DNA from 3 places in the Streptomyces azureus genome. Region 2 is predicted to be linked to each of the others. Evidence: riboswitches for the same ligand, from Rfam matches in the RefSeq annotation. Region 2 holds a riboswitch; each other region holds the start of a gene.

Region 1 (4,754 bases), on a different contig from region 2:
GCCTCCGACGCAGCGCGCAGCGCGCGCCAGCGCTCCTTCTCCCCCTCGCCGAGCTCCCCGGGCCGAGCCACACGTATGCGCCCACTGCTCAACCTGACCCCCCGATCAAGTCCCCCCTGGACACTTGGAAGGTACCGCCCGAGACGGCCCCGACGGTAGGTAGCGGACCATGTTGTTGCCAACTGGTGCAGAGGCCTTCAACCGGGCAATCGGCGTCCGACGCGCGATGAAACGAAGGGGCGCGCTGTCCGTATTCTCTGATCATGGCCGCACCCATCGCATATTCACTCATCGCCACCGACCTGGACGGGACGCTGCTGCGCGGCGACGACACCCTGTCCGACCGGTCCCTCGCCGCGCTCGCGCGGGTGGCGGACGCCGGTGCCCAGCACCTCGTGGTGACGGGCCGGCCAGCGCCGAGAGTGCGGCCGCTCCTGGACGACCTCGGCTGTACGGGGCTCGCGGTGTGCGGGCAGGGCGCGCAGGTGTACGACGCGGGCGCGGACCGGCTGCTGTGGTCCGTCACCCTGGACCGGGAACTGGCCGAGACCGCCCTCGGCAAGATCGAGGCCGAGGTGGGGCAGGTGTACGCCGCGGTCGACCAGGACGGGGTCGACGGGCTCACGCTCATCGAGCCGGGCTATCTCATGCCGCACCCGACCCTGCCCGCGGTACGGGTCGACCGGCGCGACGAGCTGTGGGGCGAGCCCATCAGCAAGGTGCTGCTGCGCCACCCGTACCTGACGGACGACGAGTTGGCGGCGACGGCCCGCTCAGTGGTCGGTCCACTCGCGACGGTGACGATGTCGGGGCCCGGCACGGTCGAGCTCCAGCCGTGCGGCGTCACCAAGGCGACGGGCCTGGCGCTGGCCGCCGAGCACCTGGGGCTGCGGCCGGCGGACACCGTCGCCTTCGGCGACATGCCCAACGACATCCCGATGTTCGACTGGGCCGCCCACGGCGTCGCCATGGCCAACGCCCATCCCGAACTCAAGGCCGTGGCCGACGAGGTCACCCTGTCGAACGAGGACGACGGCATCGCCGTCGTCCTCGAGCGACTGCTGGGCGGGACGGCTCAGTACGGGCCGTTGACGTTGTCGATCGAGCCGTAGCGGGCGGCCGCGTAGTTGCAGGCCGCGGTGATGTTGGCGACCGGGTCGTACGGGTCCCACGACGTGCCGTCCACGTGGTAGGCCTGGAAGGTCGGGTCGATGGTCTGGAGCAGACCCTTGGACGGGGTGCCCTTGGCAGCGTTCGAGTCCCAGTTGTTGATCGCCTGAGGGTTGCCGGACGACTCACGCATGATGTTGCGGTAGATGCCGTCGTACGAGCCCGGAATCCCCTTCTGCGCCATGATGTCCAGCGCCTCGCGGATCCAGCCGTCCAGGTTGTTGGCGTAGGTCTTCGCGGAGGCCTGGGTGGCCTCGGCGACGCCACCGGCGGGCTTCGCGGCCGGCTTGGCGGGGGCGGAGGACTTGGTCGCCGTCTTCTTCGCGGCGTCGGTCTTGGCCGTCTTCACCTTCAGCTTCAGACCCGGGTGGATCAGCTTCGGGTCGTCGCCGACGACGGCGCGGTTGTCCTTGTAGAGCTGCTTCCAGCCGCCCGACACGTCGTACTTGTCCGCGATGCGGTAGAGCGTGTCGCCCTTGGTCACGGTGTACGTGAGGGACTTGGCGGGCTGGGCCGCCTGCGGCACGGACCGTGCGGCGGCGGGTGCGCTCTGGCTCGGCTGGGCGGCGCTGGCCTGCGTCGCGCCGAGCAGCGGCAGGGTGAGTGCCGCTCCGCCGGTGCCGACGGCCACGACACGACGGGTGAGCTGGTTGCTTCTGGGGCGACGGTGCTTGCCTCGGGGCATGGCGATATTCCTCTCCGACGCCTGCGAGGTGAGCTGTCGGGTTCGGGCCGGGAGGTGCCCGGCCGCCCACGGCGCTGTGTGCCGTGGGCGGCTTCACCCCGAGCCGTTCCGCTGCGCGGACCGGCGACTTACCTGGGTCCCCCGCTCCTGCCATGCGTGAGTGAGTGGGTTCGTGTGGGGAGTCCGGGCGGTGGCAGGATTCGGCGTCCGCCGGACAGGCCCGGAACGTATGCGAGAGCACATGTCGGGAACAAGCACCTGAGTCACACATCGTGCCGGTCGACCTTGGGCGGGGGTATATGAGCCGCTTGATCCTTTGCGGGAGCCAAGGCTCAACTGGCGTCCGACGGAAGGACGTACGGGCCGGTGCCGGAGTGGGGCGTCGCAGGGGATAACGTGATTCAACTCACTGATCACAAGTCCGTGGGGCAATGGGCACCAAGGGGAATTTGCTTATCTAAAACGGCAAATCGTGCATAGTCCACTACTTCATGGAAAGTGGATAAATGTCTGCTCTTATGAGCTGATCGAAAATATTGCGGTCGTGATCGGATACCACCCGGCCTGTAACCATGGGCGCTGGCGGTGATCGAAACGTGACCGGATACGCTGACTCGAGTGATGGCAGCGACCTATCGACAAACCGCGTAATCACCGGCAGACACCAGCAGACAGGAGACCCCTCGTGACCGACGTCGGGCCGTTCGGGCTGAGCGTGCGGGACCAGGCTCTGGAAGCCGATGTCCAGGCCGGAATGGCGGCTGTCGAGGAAGGCTTGCTCGAGGCCACCAAGAGTGAGGTGCCCTTCATCACGGAGGCCGCCCAGCACCTGGTCCGGGCCGGCGGCAAGCGGTTCCGTCCGCTGCTCGTGATGCTCTCCGCCCAGTTCGGCGACCGGTACGCGCCCGGGATCGTGCCGTCGGCCGTCGTCGTGGAGCTGACCCACCTCGCCACGCTGTACCACGACGACGTGATGGACGAGGCCGCCGTGCGCCGCGGGGTGGCGAGCGCGAACGCCCGCTGGGGCAACTCCGTCGCGGTCCTCACCGGCGACTTCCTCTTCGCCCGCGCCTCGCACATCCTGGCCGACCTCGGACCGGAGGCGGTGCGGGTGCAGGCCGAGGCGTTCGAGCGGCTGGTGACCGGGCAGATCCTGGAGACGGCCGGCCCTCAGGACGGCCGCGACCCCGTCGAGCACTACCTGGACGTGCTGGGCGGCAAGACCGGTTCCCTGGTGGCGGTGTCGTGCCGGTTCGGCGCGATGATGTCCGGCGCCGACGACACGGTCGTGGACGTGCTGACCCAGTACGGCGAGCGGCTCGGCGTCGCCTTCCAGCTCGCGGACGACGTCCTGGACATCGCCTCCGACTCCCACGAGTCCGGCAAGACCCCCGGCACCGACCTGCGCGAGGGCATCCCCACGCTGCCGGTGCTGCGGCTGCGCGAGCGCGCCGCCCGGCTCGGACTCGCGGACGACATCGCCCTGTGCGAGCTGCTGGACTCCGATCTCACCGACGACGACCGGCACGCCGAGGCCCTGCGCCTGCTGCGCGCCCACCCGGCGCTGGAACAGGCCCGGCAGGACACGATCCGCTACGCCCAGGACGCCCGCTCGGCGCTGGCGCCGCTGCCCGAGTGCGTCGCGAAGACGGCGCTGGTGGAGCTGTCCGACGCTGTGGTGCACCGGGCCGGCTAGCACGTCCTTCCCGTACGACCCCTACGGGTCGGGGGAGAAGCCGCCCTCTCGTGTCATACCGCAGCAGTACGTGGAGTTGAGCCCGGGGTCTGACGTATCTCCCTGGCCGATTTGGTCAGATGGACACCACGGAGAACACACCACTCCTCACCAGTTCGGGTGAGAATGGCGGCTCAGGGACGAGTGCGTGGACGACACGGACAGCCGCCGCCGACCACGGAGGTAGGGCACACATGGCACCGTACGCATCCGACGACAGCACGACCGGCGGGGAGGTCGACGAGCAGCGCTCCGGGCGGCGCAAAGCCGCGCGGTACGTCGTCCCAGTCACGGTGATGGGGGTGGCGGCCGCGACGATCGGGCTGGTCCCCGCACTCGCCGACTCCGGTGACCCCGACCTCCCGAAGATCACCGCCCAGCAGCTCATCGAGAAGATCGCCAAGTCGGACGTCCAGCAGCTGTCCGGCACGGTCAAGATCAGCACGGACCTCGGCCTTCCGGACCTCGGCGGCCTGGAGAGCAGCCTGATGTCCGGCGCCGCGGGCCGGGGCGAGGGCGGCTCCTCCGCCGACCCGACGGCCAAGCTCACGGAACTGGCCTCCGGCACGCACACCCTGCGCGTCGCCGCCGACGGCCCGGACAAGCAGAAGCTGTCGCTGCTGGAGAACGCCGCCGAGTACAGCCTCGTCCACAACGGCAAGGACGTCTGGGGCTACGACAGCAAGTCGAACGAGGTCTTCCACGGCACCGCCTCGGAGAGCCCGGAGCACGGGAAGGAGCAGCCGCCGGCCACGCCGAAGGACTTCGCCGAGGAGGCCCTGAAGGCCGTCGACGACACGACCTCCGTGACCGTGGACGGCACCGCCCAGGTCGCCGGCCGGGACGCCTACAAGCTGGTCATCAAGCCGAAGCAGTCCGGCTCGACGGTCGGCGCGGTCAGCGTGGCCGTGGACGCCGAGACCGGCATGCCGCTGAAGTTCACGCTGACCCCGGCGGGCGGCGGCGCCGCCGTCGTCGACGCGGGCTTCACCCAGGTCAGCTTCGCCAAGCCGGCCGCGTCGACCTTCGACTTCACCCCGCCCAAGGGCGCGAAGGTCACCGAGGAGAAGGACTTCGAAGGCAAGTCCTCCTCCGAGGGGAAGGCCTCCGGCAAGGCGGACAAGGGCGCCGAGGCCCGCGAGCACGCCCCGAAGTCCGGGGACG
Region 2 (4,754 bases):
GCGCGATCGCGCGCAGGCCGCGCGGGGGCCGGCCGAGCTGCTGCTTGAAGGCCTCGACGTCCGCGTCGGTGGGCTCGGTGCGCGGAGAGGTCGGCGGGGGCGTTTCCATGACTGTGTTCAGGCTGTCTTTCTCTGGGTTCAGGTCACTGGGGTCACTGGCTGGGGTCCGGGTTCACCGGTCGGAGGCGTCGGCCTTGTCGACCCCGTCCCAGACGTTCGAGTACCAGGGGCGGTCGGCCGCCCCGAGGTCGGCGCGCGACTGCCGCGCCGCGTGCGGGTCGACGACGATGAATCCCGTCTCCCCCGGCATGACGTAGTGCAACCGCTTCCGGATCTGCTGCTCGGCGTACGCGTCGTCCTGCCAGCGCGCCTTCTGGTCACGCAGCCGTTCGACGCGCTGCCGGGCCTGCTGCTGTTCGCGCTGGAGGTCGTCGATCTCGGCGCGCTGCGAGACGTACTCCCGCATCGGGTAGGCCAGGGCCACGATCAGCGAGCACATCACCAGGGCGAGCAGCGCGGCCCGGCCGGTCAGCCGGGAGCGGCGGGCCTGGCGCTTGGTCTGGGAGCGGTAGACCCGGGCCGCGGTCTGCTCGCCGAGCAGCCGGATCCTGGTCGCGGTGGAGAACCGGTCCCGGTCCTTCACGGCCATGTCTGTCCGCCTCCCGCTCCACCGTCATACGCGCGTACGTCCCCGGACACGGTACGGGACCGGGTACGGGGACGTACGTACGACGCTGCCTCTTGCGGCTCGGGTCAGCCCTTGAAGCGCGGGAACGCGCTGCGGCCGGCGTACACCGCCGCGTCGTCGAGGATCTCCTCGATGCGCAGCAGCTGGTTGTACTTGGCGACGCGCTCGGAGCGGGCCGGGGCGCCGGTCTTGATCTGACCGCAGTTGGTGGCGACGGCCAGGTCGGCGATGGTGACGTCCTCGGTCTCGCCGGAGCGGTGGGACATCATGCACTTGAAGCCGTTGCGCTGGGCCAGCTCGACGGCGTCCAGGGTCTCGGTCAGGGAGCCGATCTGGTTGACCTTGACCAGGAGCGCGTTGGCCGCGCCCTCCTCGATGCCACGGGCGAGGCGCTCGGGGTTGGTGACGAACAGGTCGTCGCCGACGAGCTGGACCTTGTCACCGAGCTTGTCGGTGATGGTCTTCCAGCCCTCCCAGTCGTCCTCGAACAGCGGGTCCTCGATGGAGACGAGCGGGTACGCGTCGACGAGCTCCGCGTAGTACTCGGTCATCTCGGCCGCCGAGCGGTCCTTGCCCTCGAAGGTGTAGACGCCGTCCTTGTAGAACTCGGACGCGGCGACGTCGAGGGCCAGGGCGATCTGCTCGCCGGGGGTGTAGCCGGCCTCGTTGATCGCCTCGAGGATGAGGTCGAGGGCCTCGCGGTTGGAGCCGAGGTTCGGGGCGAAGCCGCCCTCGTCGCCGAGGCCGGTGGCCAGGCCCTTCGACTTCAGGACCTTCTTCAGCGTGTGGTAGACCTCGGCGCCCCAGCGCAGGGCCTCGGAGAAGGACTCCGCGCCGATCGGGGCGATCATGAACTCCTGGATGTCCACGTTGGAGTCGGCGTGCGAGCCGCCGTTCAGGATGTTCATCATCGGCACCGGCAGCAGGTGCGCGTTCGGGCCGCCCAGGTAGCGGAACAGCGGCAGGTCGCTGGCCTCGGAGGCGGCGTGGGCGACGGCGAGCGAGACGCCGAGGATGGCGTTGGCGCCGAGGGAGCCCTTGTTGTCGGTGGCGTCCAGGTCGAACATCGCCTGGTCGATCAGGCGCTGCTCGGTGGCGTCGTAGCCGACCAGCTCCGGGCCGATCTGCTCGATGACCGCGAGGACGGCCTTCTCCACACCCTTGCCGAGGTAGCGGTTCGAGTCGCCGTCGCGCAGCTCGATGGCCTCGAAGGCGCCCGTGGAGGCGCCGGACGGGACGGCGGCACGACCGGTGCTGCCGTCGTCGAGGCCGACCTCGACCTCGACCGTGGGGTTGCCTCGGGAGTCCAGGATTTCCCGGGCTACGACGACGTCGATGGACGGCACGAGCATCTCCTTCTTGATGTGACGCGGGTACGCGGGCCGCTCGGGCCCTGCGTGGTGCGGGCCGCGGTGGCTCGCGACATGAGCCTAACCGGCTCCGCGCGATCGGCCACCGGGTCGCCCACCCCATGGACAGAACCGAGAGTAAATTGTTTCCGAACGGAACAAAGCCGGATCGCAAAGACCGGCAGAAAAAACCCCGCCCCGGTGCGCACGGGGGATGACGCACCGGGGCGGGGAGCCTGTGGGGACGGGGGCGGGCCGCTGCTTACTTCAGGTGCAGCTGCTGGCCCGGGTAGATGAGGTTGGCTTCCTGGACGATGTCCTTGTTCAGCTCGTACAGCTTCGCCCAGCCGCCCTCGACCTTGTGCTCGGTCGCGATCGAGCTGAGGGTGTCGCCCTTGACGACCTTGTACTCGCCGTCGCCCTTCTTGACCTTCTTGCCGGTCGGGGTGGTGACGGTCTTCTTCGCGGCCGGGCGCTCCTCGGAACGGGAGGCCGGCTGCTGCTCGGTCTGGCGGGTCTCGGTGCTCTGCGACGAGCTGTTCGAGGCGGAGTCGCCCGAGGAGGAGCCGCCGCTGTAGCCGGCGCTCGACAGGCCCTTGCCGCAGACCGGCCAGGCGCCCTTGCCCTGGCTCGCGAGGACCTTCTCGGCGATCTCGATCTGCTGGGCCTTGGTGGCCTGGTCGGCGGTGGAGGCGTACTTGGTGCCGCCGTAGCCGGACCAGGTGGAGGCGGAGAACTGCAGACCGCCGTAGTAGCCGTTGCCGGTGTTGATGGACCAGTTGCCGCCGGACTCGCACTGGGCGACGGCGTCCCACTCGGAGGCGGTGGCGGCGGAGGCGTTGCCGGCCGCCATCAGCGGGGCGGCGACGGCGGCGCCGGTGACACCGGCGATGGCGATGGCCCGAGTGGCCTTGGACGGACGGCGGTGCGTGCCCTTGCCGGAAAACAGCATGGAGAGATCCCCTCACCGACGCCTGCGAGGTGAGCTGTCGGGTTCGGGCCGGTTGAGTTGCCCGGCCGCGTCCCTCCCGGGACACGGCTTCACCCCAAGCCGGACCTGCCGTCGAGTTGCCTCAACCGCCGGGCCCGGCACTTACCTTGGGTCCCCCGCTCCTGCCTACGGCGCTTGACGCGACGACTGTTCCCGTGCGGCCGCTGGCAGGATTCGGCGTTGCGGCAGCCGGGGCTCGCGGTGACGAGCGATCACGACCGTAGACATGCGATCCGCGGAATTTCAAAGACGATCAGGGCTTCTGAGATCTATCTCTCACGGGGTCAATACGGGACATTCGGCGCGAACGGCGACGTGAACTCGCACGGTTTAGGGGTGACTTCCGCCGCCGTTTCCGTACTGCCCCACCGGCTACTCGTCGTCCGCTTCGACCCGTACCGTGAGCTTCTGACCGGGGCGGATGAGGTTCGGGTCGACGCCGACGGCCGCCTCGTTCCCGACGTAGAGCGCGCGCCATCCGCCGCCGAGGTCAAGGGAGTCGGCGATGGACCAGAGACTGTCGCCTGGACGGACGACGTAGGAGCCGTCCGTCGCCTCGCGCGAGGCGTCGTCGCCGCGCGAGGCGTCGTCGCCGCGCGAGGCGTCGTCGCCGCGCGAGGCGTGCCGCCCCGCGGACCCGGACGTACGGCCGTCCTCGGGCGCGGCGTCCTCGTCGGCACTGGGGCCGCGGTGGCGGCCGGAGCCGGTGTCGGTGAGAGCCGAAGAGTCGTCGTCCCGTGGCGACTTGTCAGGCTTGTCGCTCTCCGGATCAGCCGAGGGGGAGCTGTCGGGCTCCTGGTCCTGCGACTGGCCCCGCGTCGAGGAATCGGAAGAATCGGCCGACTTGTCGGACTTGGCGGTTTCGTCCTCCGAGGTCGACGGCGCGTCGGGGGACGGCGACGCGGACGGAGAGGAGGAAGGGGACGACTCGGTCGAGTCGAGCAATCCCGGCGAGTCCGCTGGGGCGGACGAGTCGGATGTGCCCGGCTTCGCGTCCTGCTGGAGACCCGAGAGCAGCCCGCAGGTGCGCCACGCGCCGACCCCCTGGTCGGCGAGGATTCTCTCGGCCACGGCTATCTGCTGGGAACGGCTGGCCAGGTCGGCGCTCGGGGCGTAGTCGAGGCCGCCGTGGTTCTCCCAGTCCTCCTGGGACAACTGGAGGCCGCCGAAGTATCCGTTGCCGGTGTTCTGGCTCCAGGCGCCGCCGGTCTCGCAGTCCGCGACCCGGTCCCAGGTCGTGCCGTCGGCCGCGCTGGCGCCGGAGGCTCCGAGGAGGGGGATCGCGATGGCGGAGCCGGTCACTCCGGCCGCGACGAGGAGAGCCGGAGCCTGGCGGGGGCGACGGTGCCGACCGTTCCCGGAGAGCATACGGAGACCTTTCGCGAGACAGCAGTGACCGGCGCGGCGCAGGGTCCCGGGCCGCGCTGATGGGTGAACGTATCGGCAGACGATCACTTGTCACAAGTTCATGCCACGCAGATCACGTGAAGATCACATTCCTGACGGCGTGTCACCTTGGGGTCGGCGTGAACTCCACGGGCAGGGTGCGCAGCCCGCGCATGATGAGGCCGCCGCGCCATCTCAGCTCGGCCGGATCCGCGGCGAGCCGCAGGTCCGGGAGGCGGGTGAGGAGCGTGGCGAGCGCGGTCTGGCCCTCCAGGCGGGCGAGCGGCGCGCCGAGGCAGTAGTGGATGCCGTGGCCGTAGCCGAGGTGCTGGTTGTCGCG
Region 3 (4,754 bases), on a different contig from region 2:
GCGAGGTCTGCATGGGCCCCAGAGTACGGCTAGCGTCCGACAGCGGCGCGAGGCAGTCTGTGGAGGGCGTCAGTCGGGTCGAGGCCGCGATCCGACGGCACCCCGGGGCGGTCGTCACGACCGCTCCGGCGCAGCTTCACGATATGGGAAACTGGTCTAGACAACCCTGAAAACCGAAGGGCAGCAACACATGGCTGAGCGCCGCGTCAACGTCGGCTGGGCCGAGGGCCTTCACGCCCGCCCCGCCTCCATCTTCGTCCGAGCCGCCACGGCCGCAGGCGTCCCGGTGACGATCGCCAAGGCAGACGGCAACCCCGTCAACGCGGCCTCCATGCTGGCCGTCCTCGGCCTCGGCGCCCAGGGGGGCGAGGAGATCGTCCTCGCCTCCGACGCCGAGGGCGCGGACGCCGCCCTGGACCGGCTGGCGAAGCTGGTCTCCGAGGGTCTCGAGGAACTGCCCGAGACCGTCTGAGTGTTCTTTCCCGCCTGATCGGGTGCACCCCGATCAGGGCACCCCGAAGGGCTCGTCCGAATTCACCGGGCGGGCCCTTCGCCATTTCCGGACGCGAGTCGTCGAATTCCCGTTCTCGGGCAGCAGAAATAATCCCCCGTGAATTACCTGCTCTTTGTATACGGCTCTCGTGTTAATGCCGCAGGCTCGCCGTGTTTACGGGATGTTGCGAGTTCCTCACACGCTCGGCCCGCTCCCCGGCGGAGCCGAAACGCAGCCGGTGTGCGCCCGTCGCGCGCTCGGCGTGCAGCGCCGTGACCGCCCGCGCGCGCTCGCTGTCACCGCGCGCCACCGCGTCCACGATCGCGCCGTGCTCGGTCCAGGACTCCACGGGACCGGCCGGCGCCTCGACGGTGTACATCCAGGCGATCTTGTGGCGGAGCTGGGTGAGCATCGAGGTCAGCGCGGGGCTGCCGGAGGCCTGCGCGAGCGTCTCGTGGAACCAGCCGCCCAGAGAGCGCAGGTCGTCGCTGTTGCCCCGGCGGGCGCGCTCCTGGCCGAGCCTGACCAGGCCGCGCAGGACCTTCAGATGGGCCTCGGTGCGGCGCTGGGCGGCGCGGGCGGCGCCCAGCGGCTCCAGCAGCGTCCGCATCTCCAGCAGGTCGGCGGCCTCCTGCTCGGTGGGTTCGGCGACGCACGCGCCCGCGTGCCGCCGAGTCACGACGAAGCCCTCGGCCTCCAGGGTGCGCAGGGCCTCCCGGACGGGGACGCGCGAGACACCGTAGCGGCGGGCGAGGAGTTCCTCGGTCAGCCGGCCGCCGCGCTCGTAGACACCCGCGACGATGTCGTCCCGGATGGCCGTGCACACCGAGTGCGCGGGAATACGCATGACCGACCTCCGTTTAATCCCCGTGAAACGTCGACGAGTGACGCGTGTTCCGTGACTCTATTGCAATGAGCCGGAATTTCCGACGGCGGACCGGAATCCATGGATATTTTTTGGACAGCCGCGCGTCACAAACGCCGAAAGCCCCGGCTCGGGGAGCCGGGGCCTCGGGATGCGGAGTGGTGCGCCGTCAGAGGTTCACGCCGTGCGAGCGGAGGTAGGCGACGGGATCGATGTCGGAGCCGTACTCGGGGCTCGTGCGGGCCTCGAAGTGCAGGTGCGGACCGGTGACGTTGCCGGTCGCGCCGGACAGGCCGATCTGCTGGCCGGGGGTGACCTTCTGGCCCACCGAGACGCTGATGGACGACAGGTGGCCGTACTGGGTGTACGTGCCGTCGTTCATCTTGATCACGATCTGGTTGCCGTAGGACCCGCCCCAGCCCGCCTCGACGACCTCTCCCATGCCGACCGCGTGGACGGCGGTGCCGCTGGCGGCGTGGAAGTCGACACCGGTGTGGCTGCCGGAGGACCACAGGCCGCTGCTGGTCTGGTAGCCGGTGGAGACGTACGAGCCGGAGATCGGGGACACGAAGGCATTGAGGCGCTTGCGCTCGGCCTCGCGGGCGGCGCGCTCCTTGGCCTCACGGGCCTTCTCGGCTGCCGCCTTGGCCTCCTTGGCCGCCTCGGCGGCCCGCTCGCGGGCGGCCTCCTCGGCCTTCTTCTTGGCGGCGGCCGCCTCGGCGGCCTGCCTCTGGGCGGCGGCCTGGGCGTCGATCTGCTCGGCCACGGTGTCGCCCATGGTGACGACGGGGGTGAGACCGGTCTGCTCGACGGCGGGCTCGGTGGCGAAGGCCGGGGCGGCCACGGTGCCGATGACGCCGGTGGTGGCGAGGGCCGCGACGCCCGCCGCGCGGGCCGTGCCGCGCTGCATACGGCTGGGACGACGATGCTTCCCGGTGGCGCGGGTGAACGCCATGGAGTGGCTGGTCCTTTCCTTCCTTCTCGCCTACCGGGTTAGCTGACGGGTTCGGAGCAGGAAGGTCTCCTACGGACCCCCTCGCGGCTCGCGCGGGCGTCCGATTCACCCCAGGGACTGAGTTGGGTCCCCGGCTCCCCTGGCTCGCGCCGTACGGGGACTCGGCGATGACTGTCCGGTGCCGCGGGTGCGGCGCACTGCCTGACGAACAGCCCGGACGAACCTAAGCGGGGCCACTTTCAATTCCCAAACGGATCCCGGTTTTTGTAGCGCATCCCACAGGGCAGACAGGCAACCTCCGCACCAATTCGGGCATAAAGGAGCCCTGGTGCCTTAGAAGACAACCAGGGCCCCTGCGCGAGTGCTCCTACTCGGTGGCGACGACCGAGACTTCGCCGATGCCCAGGGCCTCGACGGGGCCCTTGATCTGCGCCGCGTCGCCGACGAGGACGGTCACCAGACGGTCCACCGGGAAGGCGCTGACGGCCGCCGCGGTGGCCTCCACGGTGCCGGTCGCGGCGAGCTGCCGGTACAGCGTGGCCTGGTAGTCGTCGGGCAGGTGCTGCTCGACCTGGTCGGCCAGCGTGCTCGCGACGGCAGCCGCCGTCTCGTACTTCAGCGGCGCCACGCCGACCAGGTTCTGCACGGCGACGTCCCGCTCGGCGTCGGTCAGCCCCTCGGCGGCGAGGGTGCGCAGCACCGTCCAGAGGTCCTGGAGGGCGGGGCCGGTGTTGGGCGTGTCCACGGAGCCGCTGATGGCGAGCATCGCGGCACCGGTCCCGTCCGGGGCGGACCTGAGGACCTGGCCGAAGGCCCGCACCCCGTAGGTGTAGCCCTTCTCCTCGCGCAGCACGCGGTCCAGGCGGGAGGTGAGGGTGCCGCCCAGGCAGTACGTGCCGAGCACCTGCGCGGGCCACACGCGGTCGTGCCGGTCCGGGCCGATCCGGCCGATCAGCAGCTGTGTCTGGACGGCGCCGGGGCGGTCCACGATGACGACCCGGCCCGTGTCGTCGGCGGTCACCGGCGGTACCGGGCGCGGCTCGGCCCCGGAGCCGGTCCAGGCGCCCAGCGTGTCGCCGAGCAGGGCGTCGAGGTCGATGCCGGTGAGGTCGCCGACGACCACGGCGGTGGCCGTGGCGGGCCTGACGTGCCTCTCGTAGAAGGCGCGTACGGCCCCGGAGTCGATCGCGGCGACCGTCTCCTCGGTGCCCTGGCGGGGCCGCGACATGCGCGAGCCCGCCGGGAACAGCTCCTTGGAGAGCTCCTTGGCGGCACGGCGGCCGGGGTTGGCCAGCTCGTGCGGGATCTCGTCGAGGCGGTTGCGGACCAGCCGCTCGACCTCGCTGTCGGCGAACGCGGGCGCCCGGAGGGCGTCGGCGATCAGGCCGAGCCCCTTGGCGAGCCGGGAGGCCGGCACCTCCAGGCTGAGCCGGACGCCGGGGTGGTCGGCGTGTGCGTCGAGGGTGGCGCCGGCGCGCTCCAGCTCGGCGGCGAACTCCTCGGCGGAGTGCTTGTCGGTGCCCTCGGAGAAGGCCCGGGCCATGATCGTGGCCACGCCGTCGAGGCCGGCCTGCTCGGCGTCCAGGGGTGCGTCCAGCAGCACCTCCACGGCGACGACCTGCTGGCCGGGGCGGTGGCAGCGCAGGACCGTCAGGCCGTTGCCGAGCGTGCCGCGCTCAGGAGCCGGGAACGCCCAGGGCTTCGGCTCGCCCCCCTGCGGCTGGGGGTGGAAATCCATCGTGGCGAGCTCGGTCACTTCGCCGCCTCCTCGTTCTTGTCGGTGGCTTCCACGGTCGCCGCGGACTCCGGGTCTTCGGTGCCGTCCGCGCTCTCGGCCTCCGGGTCGGCCGGGGCGATCGGCTCGTAGACGAGCACCGCGCGGTTGTCGGGCCGCAGACGGGCCTTTGCGACCTCCTGGACCTCCTCGGCCGTCACCTCCAGCACGCGCCGCACGGCGGTCAGGGCGAGCTGCGGGTCGCCGAACAGGACGGCGTACCGGCACAGCTCGTCGGCGCGGCCGGCGACCGTGCCGAGCCGGTCCAGCCACTCGCGCTCCAACTGGGCCTGGGCGCGCTCCATCTCCTCGGCCGTGGGACCCTCCTCGGCGAACCGGGCGAGCTCCTCGTCGATGGCGGACTCGATGACCGGGACCTCCACGTCACCCGACGTCTTCACGTCCAGCCACCCCAGGGAGGGTGCCCCGGCGAGCCGCAGCAGGCCGAAGCCGGCCGCCACGGCCGTACGGTCCCGCCGTACGAGGCGGTTGTACAGGCGGGAGGACTCGCCGCCGCCGAGGACGGTGAGGGCCAGGTCGGCCGCGTCGCACGCGCGCGTGCCGTCGTGCGGCAGCCGGTAGGCGGCCATCAGGGCGCGCGCCGGGACCTCCTCCTCGACGACCTCGCGCAGCTGCTCGCCGATGATCTCCGGCAGCGTGCCGTCCC

The links. Region 2 has a riboswitch for cyclic di-AMP ahead of AOQ53_RS37780 (LysM peptidoglycan-binding domain-containing protein). Riboswitches for the same ligand answer to the same signal wherever they lie in the genome.
Region 1: it holds a riboswitch for cyclic di-AMP, as region 2 does, so the genes downstream of both, AOQ53_RS38765 (transglycosylase SLT domain-containing protein) here and AOQ53_RS37780 (LysM peptidoglycan-binding domain-containing protein) in region 2, are expected to answer to the same signal.
Region 3: it holds a riboswitch for cyclic di-AMP, as region 2 does, so the genes downstream of both, AOQ53_RS14325 (M23 family metallopeptidase) here and AOQ53_RS37780 (LysM peptidoglycan-binding domain-containing protein) in region 2, are expected to answer to the same signal.

The regions. Positions count from the first base shown of each region.
Region 1 covers NZ_DF968533.1:180,127-184,880, forward strand. Annotated here, with positions in the region: gene AOQ53_RS38755 (GNAT family N-acetyltransferase) at 1-71, opposite strand, end outside; gene AOQ53_RS38760 (Cof-type HAD-IIB family hydrolase) at 264-1,112, shown strand; gene AOQ53_RS38765 (transglycosylase SLT domain-containing protein) at 1,076-1,855, opposite strand; cyclic di-AMP (ydaO/yuaA leader) riboswitch at 1,859-2,032, opposite strand; gene AOQ53_RS38770 (polyprenyl synthetase family protein) at 2,541-3,551, shown strand; gene AOQ53_RS38775 (LolA family protein) at 3,785-4,754, shown strand, end outside.
Region 2 covers NZ_DF968512.1:8,732-13,485, reverse strand. Annotated here, with positions in the region: gene AOQ53_RS37795 (DUF501 domain-containing protein) at 1-109, opposite strand, end outside; gene AOQ53_RS37790 (FtsB family cell division protein) at 173-649, opposite strand; gene eno (phosphopyruvate hydratase) at 754-2,034, opposite strand; gene AOQ53_RS37780 (LysM peptidoglycan-binding domain-containing protein) at 2,300-2,989, opposite strand; cyclic di-AMP (ydaO/yuaA leader) riboswitch at 2,994-3,172, opposite strand; gene AOQ53_RS37775 (LysM peptidoglycan-binding domain-containing protein) at 3,401-4,396, opposite strand; gene AOQ53_RS37770 (cytochrome P450 family protein) at 4,539-4,754, opposite strand, start outside.
Region 3 covers NZ_DF968254.1:47,177-51,930, reverse strand. Annotated here, with positions in the region: gene AOQ53_RS14340 (bifunctional acetate--CoA ligase family protein/GNAT family N-acetyltransferase) at 1-13, opposite strand, end outside; gene AOQ53_RS14335 (HPr family phosphocarrier protein) at 191-472, shown strand; gene AOQ53_RS14330 (GntR family transcriptional regulator) at 645-1,340, opposite strand; gene AOQ53_RS14325 (M23 family metallopeptidase) at 1,528-2,313, opposite strand; cyclic di-AMP (ydaO/yuaA leader) riboswitch at 2,327-2,490, opposite strand; gene AOQ53_RS14320 (M16 family metallopeptidase) at 2,681-4,069, opposite strand; gene AOQ53_RS14315 (M16 family metallopeptidase) at 4,066-4,754, opposite strand, start outside.